Regions from separate parts of the Sedimenticola selenatireducens genome, predicted to be linked through region 2. Evidence: predicted binding sites of a transcription regulator. Region 2 holds the regulator's gene; the other holds the start of a gene.
What was found. The regulator sigma-54, encoded in region 2, starts transcription at its own class of promoters, with help from an activator protein. The targets are predictions, from matches to a motif close to TGGCANGNTNCNTGCTT.
Positions count from the first base shown of each region.

Region 1: a site for sigma-54 is predicted at 5,227-5,243, ahead of ACHZBF_RS01565 (pilin). Genes of this name have one in related genera too.

Region 1 covers NZ_CAXXYC010000001.1:320,079-328,047, reverse strand. Annotated here, with positions in the region: gene sucD (succinate--CoA ligase subunit alpha) at 1-484, opposite strand, end outside; gene sucC (ADP-forming succinate--CoA ligase subunit beta) at 551-1,714, opposite strand; gene ACHZBF_RS01580 (PP0621 family protein) at 1,809-2,042, shown strand; gene ACHZBF_RS01575 (sensor histidine kinase) at 2,087-3,730, shown strand; gene ACHZBF_RS01570 (sigma-54-dependent transcriptional regulator) at 3,730-5,082, shown strand; gene ACHZBF_RS01565 (pilin) at 5,357-5,836, shown strand; gene ACHZBF_RS01560 (PglL family O-oligosaccharyltransferase) at 5,891-7,624, shown strand; gene pilB (type IV-A pilus assembly ATPase PilB) at 7,908-7,969, shown strand, end outside.
Region 2 covers NZ_CAXXYC010000001.1:214,811-222,779, reverse strand. Annotated here, with positions in the region: gene lptB (LPS export ABC transporter ATP-binding protein) at 1-485, shown strand, start outside; gene ACHZBF_RS01090 (RNA polymerase factor sigma-54) at 606-2,108, shown strand; gene hpf (ribosome hibernation-promoting factor, HPF/YfiA family) at 2,133-2,468, shown strand; gene ptsN (PTS IIA-like nitrogen regulatory protein PtsN) at 2,484-2,960, shown strand; gene rapZ (RNase adapter RapZ) at 3,048-3,926, shown strand; gene ACHZBF_RS01070 (HPr family phosphocarrier protein) at 4,180-4,449, shown strand; gene ptsP (phosphoenolpyruvate--protein phosphotransferase) at 4,446-6,167, shown strand; gene mgtE (magnesium transporter) at 6,567-7,928, shown strand; gene ACHZBF_RS01055 (thiamine pyrophosphate-dependent enzyme) at 7,935-7,969, opposite strand, start outside.

The DNA.
Region 1 (7,969 bases), 110 kb from region 2:
CCGCCTCGTAGGTCAGGGTACCGGAACGGGAGACAACGCCGATTTTGCCGGGCTTGTGGATCATGCCGGGCATAATGCCGATCTTGCAGGCACCCGGGGTGATGATACCGGGACAGTTGGGACCGATCAGGCGGCAGTCGTAGTTGGCCAGGGCCGCCTTGACCTTGAGCATATCCAGTACGGGGATGCCTTCGGTGATACAGGCGATCACCTTGATGCCCGCATCCGCAGCTTCCAGGATCGCGTCCGCGGCAAAGGCCGCCGGTACGTAGATCATGGTGGCGTCGGCGCCGGTCGCGTCAACGGCATCATGGACGGTATTGAAAACCGGCAGATCCAGATGTTTCTGGCCGCCTTTGCCTGGGGTAACACCACCCACCATATTGGTGCCGTAGGCGATCGCCTGTTCGGTGTGGAAGGTTCCCTGTTTGCCAGTGAAGCCCTGGCAGATTACTCGGGTGTCTTTATCAATGAGAATACTCACAATTCTTTTCCTGTATCTGGTGATTCCGGCCCGGCGCCTGTTGGACACCGCTTCCGGTTCAAACAATCAGCCTTTGGCGGCAGCGACAACTTTCTCTGCGCCTTCCGAGAGGTCAGCAGCGGTGGTAATTGCCAGACCGCTGTTGGCCAGAAGCTCCAGCCCCTCGGGCGCCTTGGTGCCTTCGAGCCGCACCACCACCGGCACTTTGACATCCACCTCTTTCACTGCCTCGATAATGCCCTCGGCAATCAGGTCACAGCGGACGATGCCACCGAAGATGTTGACCAGTACGGCCTGCACCTTGTCATCGGACAGGATCAGCTTGAACGCCTCTGCCACACGTTCGGCAGTAGTACCGCCGCCCACATCCAGGAAGTTGGCAGGTGAACCACCTTTCAACTGCACCAGATCCATGGTGGCCATGGCCAGTCCGGCACCGTTCACCATACAGCCGATATTGCCATCCAGAGTGATGTAGTTGAGGTCATGCTCTGCTGCCTTTGCCTCTCGCTCATCTTCCTGGCTGATATCACGCATTGCCAGCAGATTGGGTTGGCGGTAGAGGGCGTTGCTGTCCAGGTTGATCTTGGCGTCCAACGCAATCAGATTGCCGGCCTTGGTGACCACCAGCGGATTGATCTCCACCAGACTGGCATCGCTCTCGATAAACAGGTTGTAGAGGGCGAACATGAACTTCTGGAATTCACGGATCTGGGTGCCTTCAAGGGCCAGGGCGAACGCCAGTCTGCGGCACTGATAGCCCTGCAGACCCGCCGCCGGATCGATGCGGATGATGTGAATCTGTTCCGGGGTCTCCTCTGCAACCTCTTCGATATTCATGCCGCCTGCCTGAGAGGCCATGAACAGAATCTTCTTCGATTCCCGATCCACCAGCACACTCAGATAGAGCTCACGCTCGATATCGGTGATTGTCTCAACCAACAGGGTGTTGATAGGCAGACCAGGTTCGCCCGTCTGCTTGGTCACCAGCATGCTGCCCAGCAGACGCTGTGCTTCGGCCTCAACCTGGTCCAGGCTGTCCACCAGCACCACACCACCGACCTTGCCACGGCCACCGGCGTGAACCTGAGCCTTGACCACCCAGCGGTCGCCACCCAGGGCTTCCGCCGCCCGACGCGCTTCCTTGACGGAGGTGACTGGACTACCCTCCGGGACAGGAATACCCTGTTTTGCAAACAACTGTTTTGATTGATATTCGTGTAGATTCATTCTCGCAACCGGTCAACGTGATAAAAAAGAGTGCTATTCTGGTCGAAATCGACAAAATAAGCAAAACTAGGAAATACCCTAATAAACTGAGATTATGGGCATAAGGCTACTACTGATTCTTCTCACCCTGTGGGCGCTGTTCATTATAGTACGGGCCTACATCAGGCGCTTCCCAAAAAAGGATGTCAAAAAGAATAATAAAATTGCAGCCAACATGGTTCAGTGCAAAGTTTGTGGCACCTATCTACCCGAAGCCGAGGCGCTGCAGCACCAGGGGACCTTCTTCTGTTCCCGGGAGCACCTGATGCAGCGGAAAGATGAGAAATAGTCATATAATGCAACCCGCCCTACCGTCCAGGACCTCCCCAAAATATGGCACTTGCTGACCCCAGACAACACAACCTGGCACTGGACACCACTCAGCAGACAGGAACACCACCCCTGCGGCCGCTGGCAATCTTTTTCTATTACCGACTGATGCTGGCGACCCTGCTCGGCATACTCTATTTCAGCAAGGCCGGCCCCACATTGCTGGGGCATACCAACCCCGAGCTTTTCGCCCTGGTGGTCACCGTCTATTTTGGCCTGGTGATCGCCAGCGGACTGCTGCTGTACGCCGCCCGCCCCCTGTCTCTCAATCAACAGACGTTCTTGATGGTACTCGTGGATATCTGCGCCATCACGTTATTGATGCATGCCAGTGGGGGTATCGGTTCCGGCCTTGGCATGCTGCTAGCCGTCTCCATCGCCACCGGCAGCCTCATTACCCGGGGTGTCTATGCCAGTCTGGAAGCGGCAATGGCGTCCATATTTATTTTGTCGGAACAGGTTTATGCCCATCTGAACCAGACCTTCGAGACCACCTCCTACACCCAGGCGGGGCTGCTCGGCACCCTGTTCTTTGCCATTGCAATTCTCGCCCAGGTCATGGCACGCCAACTGAAGTCCAGCGAAGCCCTGGCAACCCAGCGCCAACTGGATCTTGCCAATATGGAACAGCTTAATGACTACGTCATCCAGCACATGCTCACCGGGATTATCGTGGTCGACACCCATAGCACCATCCGCCTGATGAACGAGTCGGCCTGGTATCTGCTTGGCATGCCCGAGGTCGGCACTGGCAGCCCGCTGGAGCAGGCGTGTCATAAACTGGCGGCTCAACTCTCGGAGTGGGATCAGGCAATTCACCCCACGCCCGAACCGTTCCGCCCGATCGCGGGTGGCCGGGAGCTGACCGCGGGGTTCTCCATGCTGGGCGAGAACAACAAGGGCGGAGCGGTTATCTTCCTGGAGGATACCGCCACCGTCACCCAGCAGGCACAGCAGATGAAACTGGCCTCACTGGGTCGGCTGACCGCCAGTATCGCCCATGAGATCCGCAACCCATTGGGCGCCATCAGCCATGCCGAGCAACTGCTCAAAGAGTCGCCGGAGATCCCCCAGGCGGACAGACGGCTGATCGATATCATCAGCACCAATACCCGGCGGGTGAATGAGATTATCGAAAACATTCTGCAACTGTCGCGCCGCGGACGCTCACTGCCCAAGGAATTTCTGCTGAAACCCTGGCTGGAGCAGTTCATCATCGAGCTGGCCCGAACCCTGAATTTGCCAGACGGGGTGTTAAAGCTGCAGATCGATCCGGACAGCACATTGATTCGCACCGATCCGAGCCAATTCCGCCAGGTTTTTGTTATCCTGTGCGAGAATTCCATCAAACACTTCGACAGGGAGCGCGAAGCCTTGAGCATACAGATCAGCGGCGGTATTACCCGGGAGTCGGGCGGCCCCTTCGTGGATGTTATCGATAACGGCCCGGGAATTGCCCCCGAGCATGTGCGACAAATGTTCGAACCCTTCTTCACTACCCGAAATGCGGGAACAGGCCTGGGCCTGTATATTGCCAAAGAGCTCTGTGAGGCCAATCGTCTTGGGCTGGACTATATTGCCGTGCCCGGGGGCGGCAGCTGTTTCCGCATCACCTTCCCCGGCAGGGGCAACCAACCGGTCCGATAATGAATAATCCACTGGCACTCATTGTTGATGACGAACCCGATATCCGGGAACTCCTCGAGATCACCCTCGGACGGATGAAAATCGACTCCCGCTCGGCAGAAGATCTGCGGGCAGCCAGAAAATTGCTGGAATCCGAGCGCTTCGACCTCTGCCTGACCGACATGCGCCTGCCAGACGGCAACGGCATCGAACTGGTGGAAACCATCAGCCGATACTACCCAGACATCCCGGTGGCGGTGATCACGGCTCACGGCAACATGGACTCGGCCGTCCAGGCATTGAAAGCGGGGGCCTTTGATTTCGTCTCCAAGCCGGTGGACCTGGGCATGCTGCGCAACCTGGTCAACACCGCACTGAAACTGGAGCGGGACTTAGCCACAGAGGCGAAGGCGGGGGAAGCCGGCGGCAAGTCGGAGCTGCTGGGAAAATCCCCCGCTGCCGAACAGATTCGCACCCTGATCCGCAAACTGGCGAGAAGCCAGGCGCCGGTATTCATCAGTGGCGAATCCGGCACCGGCAAGGAGCTGGCGGCGCGGCAAATCCACCAGCAGAGCCCACGCGCCGATCACAACTTCATCGCCGTCAACTGCGGCGCCATCCCCCAGGAGCTGATGGAAAGCGAATTCTTCGGCCACATGAAGGGCAGCTTTACCGGCGCCATCAGTGACAAACAGGGGCTGTTCCAGGCGGCCAACGGTGGCACCCTGTTCCTCGATGAGGTGGCCGACCTGCCGCTCAACATGCAGGTAAAACTGCTGCGCGCCATCCAGGAGAAATCGATCCGCCCCGTCGGCGCGCAGAAAGAGATACCGGTGGATGTCCGCATCACCAGCGCCACCCACAAGGATCTGACCGGCCTGGTGGAGAACGGAAATTTCCGACAGGACCTGTTCTATCGAATCAATGTCATCGAGTTGGCTATCCCCACCCTGCGGGAGCGCAAGGACGACATCCCGCTACTGGCGGACATGATGCTGGGCCGCATCGCCGCCCACTCTGGTTGCGCGAAACCTCGCATCGACAGAGATGCCCTGAAGGGGCTGCTCAAATACAGCTTTCCCGGCAATATCCGCGAACTGGAGAATATCCTGGAGCGGGCTGTGGCGCTCTGTGAGAATGAGACCATCACCCTGGAGGACCTGCTGATTCCTGCCGACCCAGCTACAGAGTCCCCAACCGCCCACAGAGTCAACCCGGACCTGCCGCTTGAGGCACACCTGGAACAGGTCGAACGGAAACTGATCACCACCGCGCTGGAAGAGACCCACTGGAACAAAACCGCCGCCGCGAAAAGACTGGGGATCTCATTTCGCGCACTGCGGTACAAACTGGACAAGCTGGGCATGGAGTGACAATTTACGTCACTTTTTGACATTTAATGCAGGTCTATTCTATATCAAGCATCCGCCCGACACCAGAACACCCCTCGCCAACAACACAAACTACACCTTTACTTTCAGCTAGTTAAGCACTCATCGAAGACTATATTTTATATCTGGCACACACTTTGCTCAATACCAGTCAAGTAGTCTGAGGCTGGCAACTGCCGGGCCGCATGATGAAAGGGATGACGGATTACACCAGGCATTTGCCGCAGAATATTTGAGTATTTAAAGGGAGAGACCCATGAAAAAAGTACAAGCTGGTTTTACATTGATCGAACTGATGATCGTGGTGGCGATCATTGGTATTTTGGCGGCTATTGCGCTGCCTGCCTATCAGGATTACACCGTTCGCGCCAAGGTTTCTGAGTTGATTCTGGCCGGCTCGGCTTGCCGCACTACCATTACCGAAACGGTGCAATCAGCCAACACCTTACCCGCAGTAGCTGACACCTGGGGTTGTGGTGAAGGAGGAACTAACGCATCACCTATCTCCCAGTATGTTCAAAGCATCGGCACTGCAGCAACTACCGGCGTGATCACCATTACGGGCCAGACCCCCAGCCAGATTGCAGGCTTAACTATTGACATGACTCCTTGCTCAAATGTGACCGGTGCATGTGCCGCTCCGTCTGCTGGTGGCAGGATCGCACGATGGATCTGTGATGGAGGCGCTGCTAACCCAATCCCAGACAAGTACCTTCCAGGTTCTTGTCGCGGGTAATTAGTCAAAATCAGCCTTTATGCTAAGGAGGGGGAGCAAAGCTCCCCCTTTTTTATGATTGCCGCCTTTCTATATTCCCTGTCAGCTATTGCACTGCTTATCTCCTGGCTTGTGCCGAATCACTATCAGCCCTGGTTAGGTTTCTACAACGAATCTATAGCGGTCTTGGGATTACTCGCACTTTCAACGTGGCTCCTCATACGAAAAAAGAATAACAGCCAAACTCGAATCGCATTACCTTTAGCCGCGCTCCTGTTTCTGACCCTGACATTAATACCTCCCCTGCAAGCGGTATTGGGTATCATCCTGTTTTGGGGTGACGCATGGATCACCTCCCTATTTCTTGCCATGATAGGACTCTCCATAATTGTCGGTTATGGAGTTGCCGGGACCAATGGCTCCAAACTCACTACTACATTGGCCATCGTCTTGTTACTGGCTGCGGTGACCTCATTCTATTTAGCACTCTGTCAATGGTTTGGAATTACGCTTGATGTCTGGCTTCTTGATGCACCTTTCGGCGGCACGCCCTATGCCAATATCGGCCAGCGCAACATACTGGCAACACTTTTCTGCTTTGGTTTGATAGCTACCTTTTATTTACGAGAAGGCGGTTTTGTTGGGAACATCAGCACACTCCTGATCACGTTGCTACTGCTTGTTGGGTTGGCCATGACGCGTTCGCGCACTCCATTTTTAATCATGGTGGTGCTGGCAGTATGGATACTTTGGAAGCGGGAGTATCTGCAACTTAAGCTAAATAAAACGGCTGTCATAACCGGCACGGGGATCTTTGCACTGCTGTGGTTTACTTGGCCAAACATTGCAGTTCTTGTCGATCTCACCGCCGAACCCAGTCTGGGCCGCTTAGAGGGAGCGGCAAGTGGAGAGATACGGCTTACGTTGTGGCGTCAATTGATAGAAGCCGCATGGCGGCAACCCTTGTCCGGTTATGGCTGGAATCAGGTAAGTTTGGCTCAGCTTGAGGTTGCTGCTGACTCACTCCCATCAACCGGAGTGCAGTATGCACACAATATCATTATCGACTTCATACTCTGGAACTCTCCTCTATTGGGCTTAGCACTTACCGCTGTGGGCGCTTGGTGGTTTGTGATACGGCTGAAGGAATGCCGCACATTAGACACCTGGTTCTGCTTGAGCATTCTGCTGATCATGGCTGTTCACAGTATGCTGGAAACACCGCACACCTATGCATTCTTTCTTGTGCCGGCAGGCCTCTGTATCGGAGTCATCGAGCAGGCACATGGTGCGACAAAAATCCATATACCACTCTGGAATTATGCCTTGGCAGTGTTATTTGGTTGGGGAATGCTTACATGGGTCAGCAGCGAATATCTTGCGGCGGAAGAAGACTATCGCCTGATGCGTTTCGAGTCCGCCAAAATAGGGTCTGGAACCGGGGCATCAAGCGCGGCTGACCTCAAACTTCTGACCCAATTGAAAGAAAAGATTCTTCTCGGTCGCACTACGCCTTCCACAGAAATGACAGCTGATGAAATTTCATGGATGGAGAAAACCTCTCACAGAAACCCGTCACCGGAAAACCTTTCAAAATTAGCGCTTGCCCAAGGACTGAATGGGCAAACGGACAGATCAGCCAGGACCCTCCAAACGCTAGAGAAATTATACGGCAGGAGAAACCTACAACATACAAAACGACGCTGGTTGGCCTATGCCTGCGATTACCCGGAACTGGGAAGTGTAATTACACCCTGGAAGCTTGAGAAATGTATAAACAGCGAAGAACCACAGGGTGCACTTGAATAAGGTTAACAAAAGCTAATTTACGCATGATTTTCACTAGAAACCGGGGCGATATAGCCATCACTTCGGGGATAGCCTGCGGGAATTTCGCAGCCGAACCAACAAGTCAGGCAAGGAATGTTCGCTATATAAAACAATGCCTTGATCATAAATTACTACATTTAACTTGAAAAGAACCCTATAATCGATTATTAGGCATGGATAGGTTATAGTTCTCCGAATATGATTTACTAGCCGTTACAATTACACAATTTTTTTCATAAAGTATTTTCAATCCAATAATCAGATGACAGCGGCAACTCAGAAAATAGCGTTAAGCGGCTTACCTCGGCGCCTAGTAGAGGACAA
Region 2 (7,969 bases):
GTTATCTGGCCCAGGAACCCTCCATCTTCCGCAAGCTGACCGTATTCAATAATATTTTCGCCATCCTGGAGACCCGCAAGGATCTGCGACCCCCGGAACAGATCGAGGCCTGCGAAGCACTGCTGGTGGACTTTAACCTCACCCATCTGCGCAACAACCAGGCGATGAGTCTCTCCGGGGGTGAACGTCGCCGCCTGGAGATCGCCCGATCACTGGCCATGGAGCCCCGCTTCATACTGCTTGACGAACCATTCGCCGGTATCGACCCGATCTCGGTCAAGGACATACAGAATATTATCCGTACACTCTCATCCCGGGGGATCGGCGTACTGATCACCGATCACAATGTCCGGGAGACCCTCGGCATCTGTCAGCGCGCCTATATTATCAGCGAAGGCAAGGTGCTGGCGGAGGGCGAACCGGAGCAGATTCTGGCCAATCAGGAAGTGCGCTCCGTCTACCTGGGAAAAGAGTTCAGTCTCTAGAGTTGATCATCAGTTGATTGACGGCAATAAACCATTTTCTCCTTGTGCGTCTGGTGATTTTTTACGCTAGAATGAAACTGTGAAAACCATACAAATTACGTACCAGATCCAGATACCCGCATGAAGCAAACGCTCCAGCTTCGCCTTGGCCAACATCTCACCATGACGCCGCAGTTGCAGCAGGCCATCCGCTTGCTGCAACTCTCTACGCTGGATCTCAAGCAGGAGATTCAGGAGGCGCTCGACTCCAACCTGATGCTGGAGACCGAAGAGGAGAACAGCGCCCGCGAAGAGGCCCGTGGGAATGAACAAGAGCGCACCATCGAGCGGCTCAATGGCGATGGCCTGAAAGGGGACAAGGCCAGCAGCAATGACCTCAACAACGAAAAAGAGGTCAACGGCGAGGCAAACTCCATACCGGAAGAGCTGCCGGTGGACAGCGGCTGGGACGATGTCTACGACAGCACGCTACCACCCTCTTCCGGACTGGCATCCCGGGACGCCGGCGACAGTGACTACCTGGCCCAGCGCCGCAGTGCCCGCACCCTCTACGACTATCTCACCTGGCAGTTGAACCTGACCCCGTTCAGCGATCTGGACCGCGAGATTGCCGTCTCAATCATTGACGGCATCGATGAAGACGGTTACCTGAGGATGGATCTGAACGAGATTCTTGTCAGCATGTCCGCTGACGAGGTTGAGCTGGATGAGATCGAAGCGGTGCTGCACCGGATTCAGCAATTTGACCCACCCGGCGTGGGCGCGCGTGACCTGAGGGAGTGCCTGCTGATCCAGCTAAGTCAGCTGACGGATCCCCATCCGTGCATGGCCCTGACCACTCAGCTGATCAACAATCACTTCGACCTGCTGGCCCAGCAGGATCATAACCAGATCAAACGCAAGCTGAAGATTGATGACGACACCCTGAAATCGATTAATCAGCTGATCCGCTCGCTGATACCGCGCCCCGGCAGCCTGGTGGCCGAAACCGAACCCCAATATGTCATTCCCGACGTATTCGTGACCCGCCGAGATGGCGTCTGGCATGTGGATCTGAACGCTGATGCCGCCCCCAAACTCCGGGTTAACCCGGAATACGCGCGGCTGATCCGGCGCGCCGACAACAGCGACGACAACAACTACCTGAAGAATCATCTGCAGGAAGCGCGCTGGTTTATCAAAAGTCTGATGAGCCGCAATGAAACGCTGTTGCGCGTGGCCACCAAGATTGTCGAACTGCAGCGCGGATTCTTCGAGCACGGCGAAGAGGCGATGAAGCCCCTGGTATTGAGGGACATCGCCGAGGCCCTGGAGCTGCATGAATCCACCATATCCAGGGTCACCACGCAAAAATATATGCATACCCCCCGGGGTACGCTGGAATTCAAGTATTTCTTCTCCAGCCATGTCAGCACGGCTGGAGGCGGAGAGTGTTCCGCCACCGCGATACGCGCACTGATCAAGAAACTGGTCGCTGCCGAGAAGCCGAACAAGCCACTCAGCGACAACAAACTGGCGAGCATACTCGCCGATCAGGGCATTCAGGTCGCACGGCGGACGGTAGCAAAATACCGCGAGTCCATGGCGATCCCGCCATCAAACGAGCGAAAGCGCCTCGTCTAGAGGCCAGTAACCAAGGAGCAAATCATGCAAATCAGCATCACCGGTCATCATGTGGACATCACCGAAGCCATGCGCAACTATGTCGAAACAAAATTCGAGCGCCTGGAACGGCACTTTGATCATGTCACCAAGATCCATGTCATCCTGAGTGTTGAGAAACTGCGCCAGAAGGCGGAAGCTACTCTCCATGTGAATGGCGCCGATGTCTTTGCCGACTGTGAAGAAGAGGATATGTATGCCGCCATCGACGGTCTGGTGGATAAAATCGACCGTCAGGTGAAAAAGCTCAAGGAGAAAAGCACCAACCATCGCAATGGTGTAGGCATGAAGGGAATCGATCCCGCCAACGCCGAAATCTAATCAACAGGCAAAATCATGTTTCCCGCAAATTTCATTACTGCCGAACGCATCAGCGCCGCGAATCCGGCCGCCAGTAAAAAGCGCGTACTCGAAGAGATAGCCGGACTGCTGGCCTCCGCCTCGGAGGAGCTCAACCAGGGTACTGTGTTCGACAAACTGCTTGAGCGGGAGCGATTGGGCAGCACCGGGCTGGGGCATGGCATAGCACTGCCCCACGCCCGTGTTGCCGGTGTCACGGAGGCCCGAGGCGCCTTCATCCAGCTCCAGTCCGGCGCCGATTTCGACGCTATAGACCAGCAACCGGTCGATCTGGTGTTCGGCCTCCTGGTACCGGAAGAGGCGACAGAAGAACATCTGCAACTCCTGGCAAAACTGGCCACTCTGTTCAGTGACGAAGCATTCTGCCAGAAACTCAGAAAAGCCCGGGACAGCGAGACACTGCTACAGGAGTTCATACAACAGGAACCGATGCCGATAAGCGCCAGCGGCTGATCCCTGGCCGCCTACAGAGGATCTCTGTTTTCGCTGCCGACACGCTTTTCTGCCATCCATCGTGTAATCAGAGGTAACGGAGACCCTATGAAGCTGGCCATCATCACCGGACTCTCCGGTTCTGGAAAAAGTGTCGCACTCCATACCCTGGAAGATGAAGGCTACTACTGTATCGACAATCTGCCGGTATTTCTGCTGCCTGCATTAGCCGGCGAGCTGGTCAAACGACAGGACAAGCGATTCCAGTTGGTCGCCATCAGTATTGATTCACGCAATACGCCCACCGAATTTGAAAGCATCTCCGCACTGCTGCAGCCGCTGAAAGCGGAGAAGATTCGCTTTGAGGTTATTTTCCTCGAAGCACAGGACGAGACCCTGATCAAACGCTTCAGTGAGACCCGGCGGCGTCATCCCCTGACCGGTGGCGCACGTCCGCTGGCGGAAGCGATCAGCTACGAACGGGAACTGATGGCGCCGTTCCTCAACGTTGCCGACATCCGCATCGACACCAGTCAGACCACTCTGCATGAGCTGCGGCACCTGATCCGTTCCCGCATCACCGAGCGGCTGGATACCAAGATTTCCCTGCTGTTTCAATCCTTCGGTTTCAAGCAGGGTGTACCCCGGGACGCGGACTTTGTCTACGACGCACGCTGCCTCCCTAATCCTCATTGGCAGCCGACGCTGCGCCAGCTCACCGGAAAAGACGAGGCTGTGCAGGCATTCCTCGGTGCGAGCAATGACGTGAAGCATTATCAAGCGGATCTGGCCCAATTCCTGGAACAGTGGATACCCCGTTTTGAAACCGAGGGGCGAAGCTATCTGACCATCGCTATCGGCTGCACCGGCGGACAACACCGCTCGGTCTATCTGGTGGAGCAACTGGCCATCCATTTCCGCGCCCATGGCAGGCAGATTCAGACCCGTCATCGGGACCTGCCACGGGAGGAGAAGGCACCGAATTAACCCAATAGGCAGTTTGCAGCCTGGATAAAGCCCAGCCCACGAAAGCCCGCAGACAGGCAATTCCTAACGGGCGGAATCCGGCGCATGGCACGGCGGCCACTCCCGGATTACACCACCTTGAGCACAGGTGGTGATGTCGGTTTCACCGGGAGCGGCTTCATCCAGGCTTCGGTGCCATGTGAGATGGATGGTTTGTTACCGGCACGGATTGTGCGATATTGTTTCCCCTTGGCATGGGCGATTTGAGCTTTTTATGGTCACAAAGCAGATTACAATTATCAATCGACTGGGACTGCATGCCCGCGCCGCGGCCAAGTTCATCACCGAGGCGGGACAATACAGCAGCACCATCCAGCTGATCCGAGACGCCAAACCGGCCAACGGAAAAAGCATTATGGAGGTGATGATGCTGGCAGCCAGCCAGGGTACGGAGTTGACACTCACCACCGAGGGCGATGATGAAATCGAGGCAGCCAATGCCCTCGAGGCCCTGGTCAATGACCGCTTCGGAGAGCCCGAATGACCTTTGCCGGTAACGGTATAGGCATCACCCGGGGCATCGCCATCGGCGAGGCCCATATCCTGCAGCGCGGCCTGCTGGAAATCAGCCCGCGTATGATTGATACCGCCGATGTCCCGGCCGAGATCAAACGCTTCCAACTGGCGGTGAACGGCGCCAGGGAAAGGCTTCATGAGATACGTCAGAAAATCCCCGGCAACACCCGCTCTGACATTATCGCCTTCATTGACACCCACCTCCTGATGATGAATGACGCTGCCCTGGTGGAGGTACCGATCAAGTTGATCCGCAAGCACGCCTACGCCGCTGAGTGGGCACTGCAGTTGCAGCGGGAATCCCTGGTGCAGGTGTTCGACACCATGGATGATCCCTACCTGAGAACACGCAAGGATGATGTGGAACACGTGGTGAATCAGATCCAGATGGCCCTGCTGGATCTGGATGATGAGAGCAACGACAACCTCAGTGGCAAGGTGATCCTGGCCCAGGACCTCACCCCGGCCGACACCATTGTGATGCGCCATCAGGGAATCGCCGCCTTCATTACCGAGTTTGGCGGCCCCATGTCCCATACAGCCATTCTGGCCCGCAGTCTCGATATACCGGCGGTTGTTGGTGTGCACAGCATCACCCGGTTGCTGCACCAGGGTGAAACCGTGGTGGTGGATGGAGAGCAGGGAGTAATATTGGCGGATGCCGATCAGGCCACCCTCGCCCATTATCAACACCGGATCAGCGCCGCCCAGAGCCGGGCCACCCAATTACGCAACCTGATCGGCAAGGCCGCCACCACCCGTGAGGGTGTGCGGGTACATCTGATGGCCAATATCGAACTCCCGGAGGATATTGAAACCACCCGGGAACTTCAGGCCGATGCCGTCGGCCTCTACCGTACCGAATTTCTCTATATGAACCGGCAGGGCATGCCGGATGAAGAGGAGCATTACCAGACCTACCGCCGGGTGGTGGAAGGACTCGACGGTATCCCGATCACCATACGCACCCTGGACCTGGGTGCCGACAAACAGGTCGACGGTTGCACTTCCTACTGCTGCAATCCGGCACTCGGGCTGCGCGCCATCCGTCTCTGCCTGAAGGAACCAAAAATGTTCCAGCCCCAGCTGCGGGCTATCCTGCGCGCTGCCGTTCACGGGCCGGTACGGATTATGATCCCGATGCTCTCCAATCTCCAGGAGGTGCGCAAACTGAAGGCCCTGCTGGCCGAAACCGAAGCCGCATTGAGTGCCGATGGCATACCGTTCGCCAAAGACATCCCGGTGGGTGGGATGATCGAGGTGCCAGCCGCCGCCCTGGCCGCCGACGCCTTCACCCGCGAGCTGGATTTCCTCTCTATCGGCACCAATGACCTGATCCAGTACACCCTGGCGATCGATCGCGTGGACGACGAAGTAAACTATCTCTATGACCCGTTACACCCCGCCATCCTGCGTCTCATTCAGATGGTAATCACTGCGGGCCAGCGCGCCGGGATCCCAATCAGCATGTGCGGTGAAATGGCCGGTGATCCACGCTACATCCCGCTGCTGATCGGCATGGGCCTTCGGGAATTCAGCATGCAACCGGGGTCGCTGTTAATCGCCAAGGAGCGATTGCTGCAACTGGATGCGGCCAAACTGGCCAAACAGACGCGCAAGCTGATGAAGCGCCTGGGCGAGAGCGATTTTGAGCAGCTGCTGGGGAAAATCTGCGCCCTGCACTGAATCGCCTCAATCGGTGGGAAACTGAACAAGCGCTATTCAGCACTCGCTGGAGACACAGAAAAAAAGCGTAGGATGGGCAAAGGAGCGCAGCGACCTGCCCATCATCTAGAGACTTGATGGGCACGCAAGCTTTGCCCATCCTACGGTGCTCTCGTAACATACAAGGATGGGTAAAAACCGAAATCACCGGTCCGCTAAAAGGCTGGCACACACCGTTTTGTGTCCACCCCCCCATCTACCATTCACAGTCAGCCCCCCCCTGATTCAGGCTGAAAAATGGCCGAAAAAACGGTATTCGCGTTTATTCATGCCGTATGTCTCCCGCTTGTCATCTGCAACTGCTAGAATCGGCCCCGTCTGACCCACCCACCCTTCACTTGGCGAGGAACCACATCAGTCATGTCTGATCAGGTACCTGTACAAACTGGCAGCACCCGTCTGGAGCGCCTGCACGCGGCCCTGGAGAGCGGCACCCTGCAACAAGCCAGGCGAATGCTGAACGCCCTCCATCCCGGTGAGATTGCCCACCTGCTGGAATCGTTGCCGCTCACCCAGCGCGATATCGTCTGGGGTCTGGTGAATGAGGAGAACGGCGGTGAGGTGCTGATCCTGGTCGCCGATGAGGTGCGGGCCGACCTGATCAGCAAAATGGATACGGAAGAACTGCTGGCCGCCACCGAGGGACTCGACACCGACGACCTGGCCGACCTGGTCCAGGAGCTCCCGCTGGCCATTACCCGGGAGATCCTCGACTCCCTGGATCACCAGCGCAGAGAACAGCTGGAAGCGATCCTCTCCTATCCGGAGGATACCGCCGGCGGTCTGATGAACCCGGATACCATCACCGTGCGCCCGGAAGTGACCCTGGACGTAGTGATGCGTTATCTGCGCCACTTTAGAGACAAGATGCCCCCGCAGACCGATATCCTGATGGTGGCCAACCGGGATGGAAAGTACCTGGGGGTTCTCCCCCTCACCGTGCTGGTCACGCACGATCCGGATGAGACAGTGGCGGAGGTGATGTCCCTGGATGTGCGCGGCATTCCGGCCAGTTGGGACGACGGCAAGGTGGCCAACCGCTTCGAGCAGCATGACCTGATCTCAGCCCCGGTGGTGGATGACAATGGCAAACTGATCGGCCGCATCACCATCGATGACGTGGTGGACGTGATTCGTGAGGAGGGCGAGCACCAGTTCATGGGCCAGGCCGGTCTTTCGGAAGACGAGGACATGTTCGCACCGGTCTGGATCTCCACCCGGCGGCGGGCACTCTGGCTCGGCATTAACCTGATCACCGCCCTGCTTGCTTCCTGGGTGATTGGCCTGTTCGAGGCGACTATCGAGAAGGTGGTGGCGCTGGCGGTACTGATGCCGATTGTCGCCAGCATGGGCGGCATTGCCGGCAGCCAGACCCTGACCCTGACCATACGCGGCATCGCCCTGGGTCAGCTCTCCAGCAAGAATACCCGCTGGCTGATCCTCAAGGAACTGGCCGTGGGCACCCTGAACAGCCTTATCTGGGCCGGGGTAGTGGCAGTGATTGCCGGCTTCTGGTTCCACGATGCGAACATCGGACTGCTGATTGCCACGGCCATGTGCATCAACCTGATCCTCGCCGCCCTTACCGGCACTGTGCTGCCGATGGCCCTCGCCCGGCTCGGCATCGATCCGGCGCTGGCCGGCTCGGTGCTGCTTACCACCGTGACCGATATCGTCGGCTTCCTCTCCTTCCTGGGTCTCGCCACCCTGTTCCTGATCTGATCCGGATCACTCCTCGATCGGCTCTATCCTGGAGAGATCGG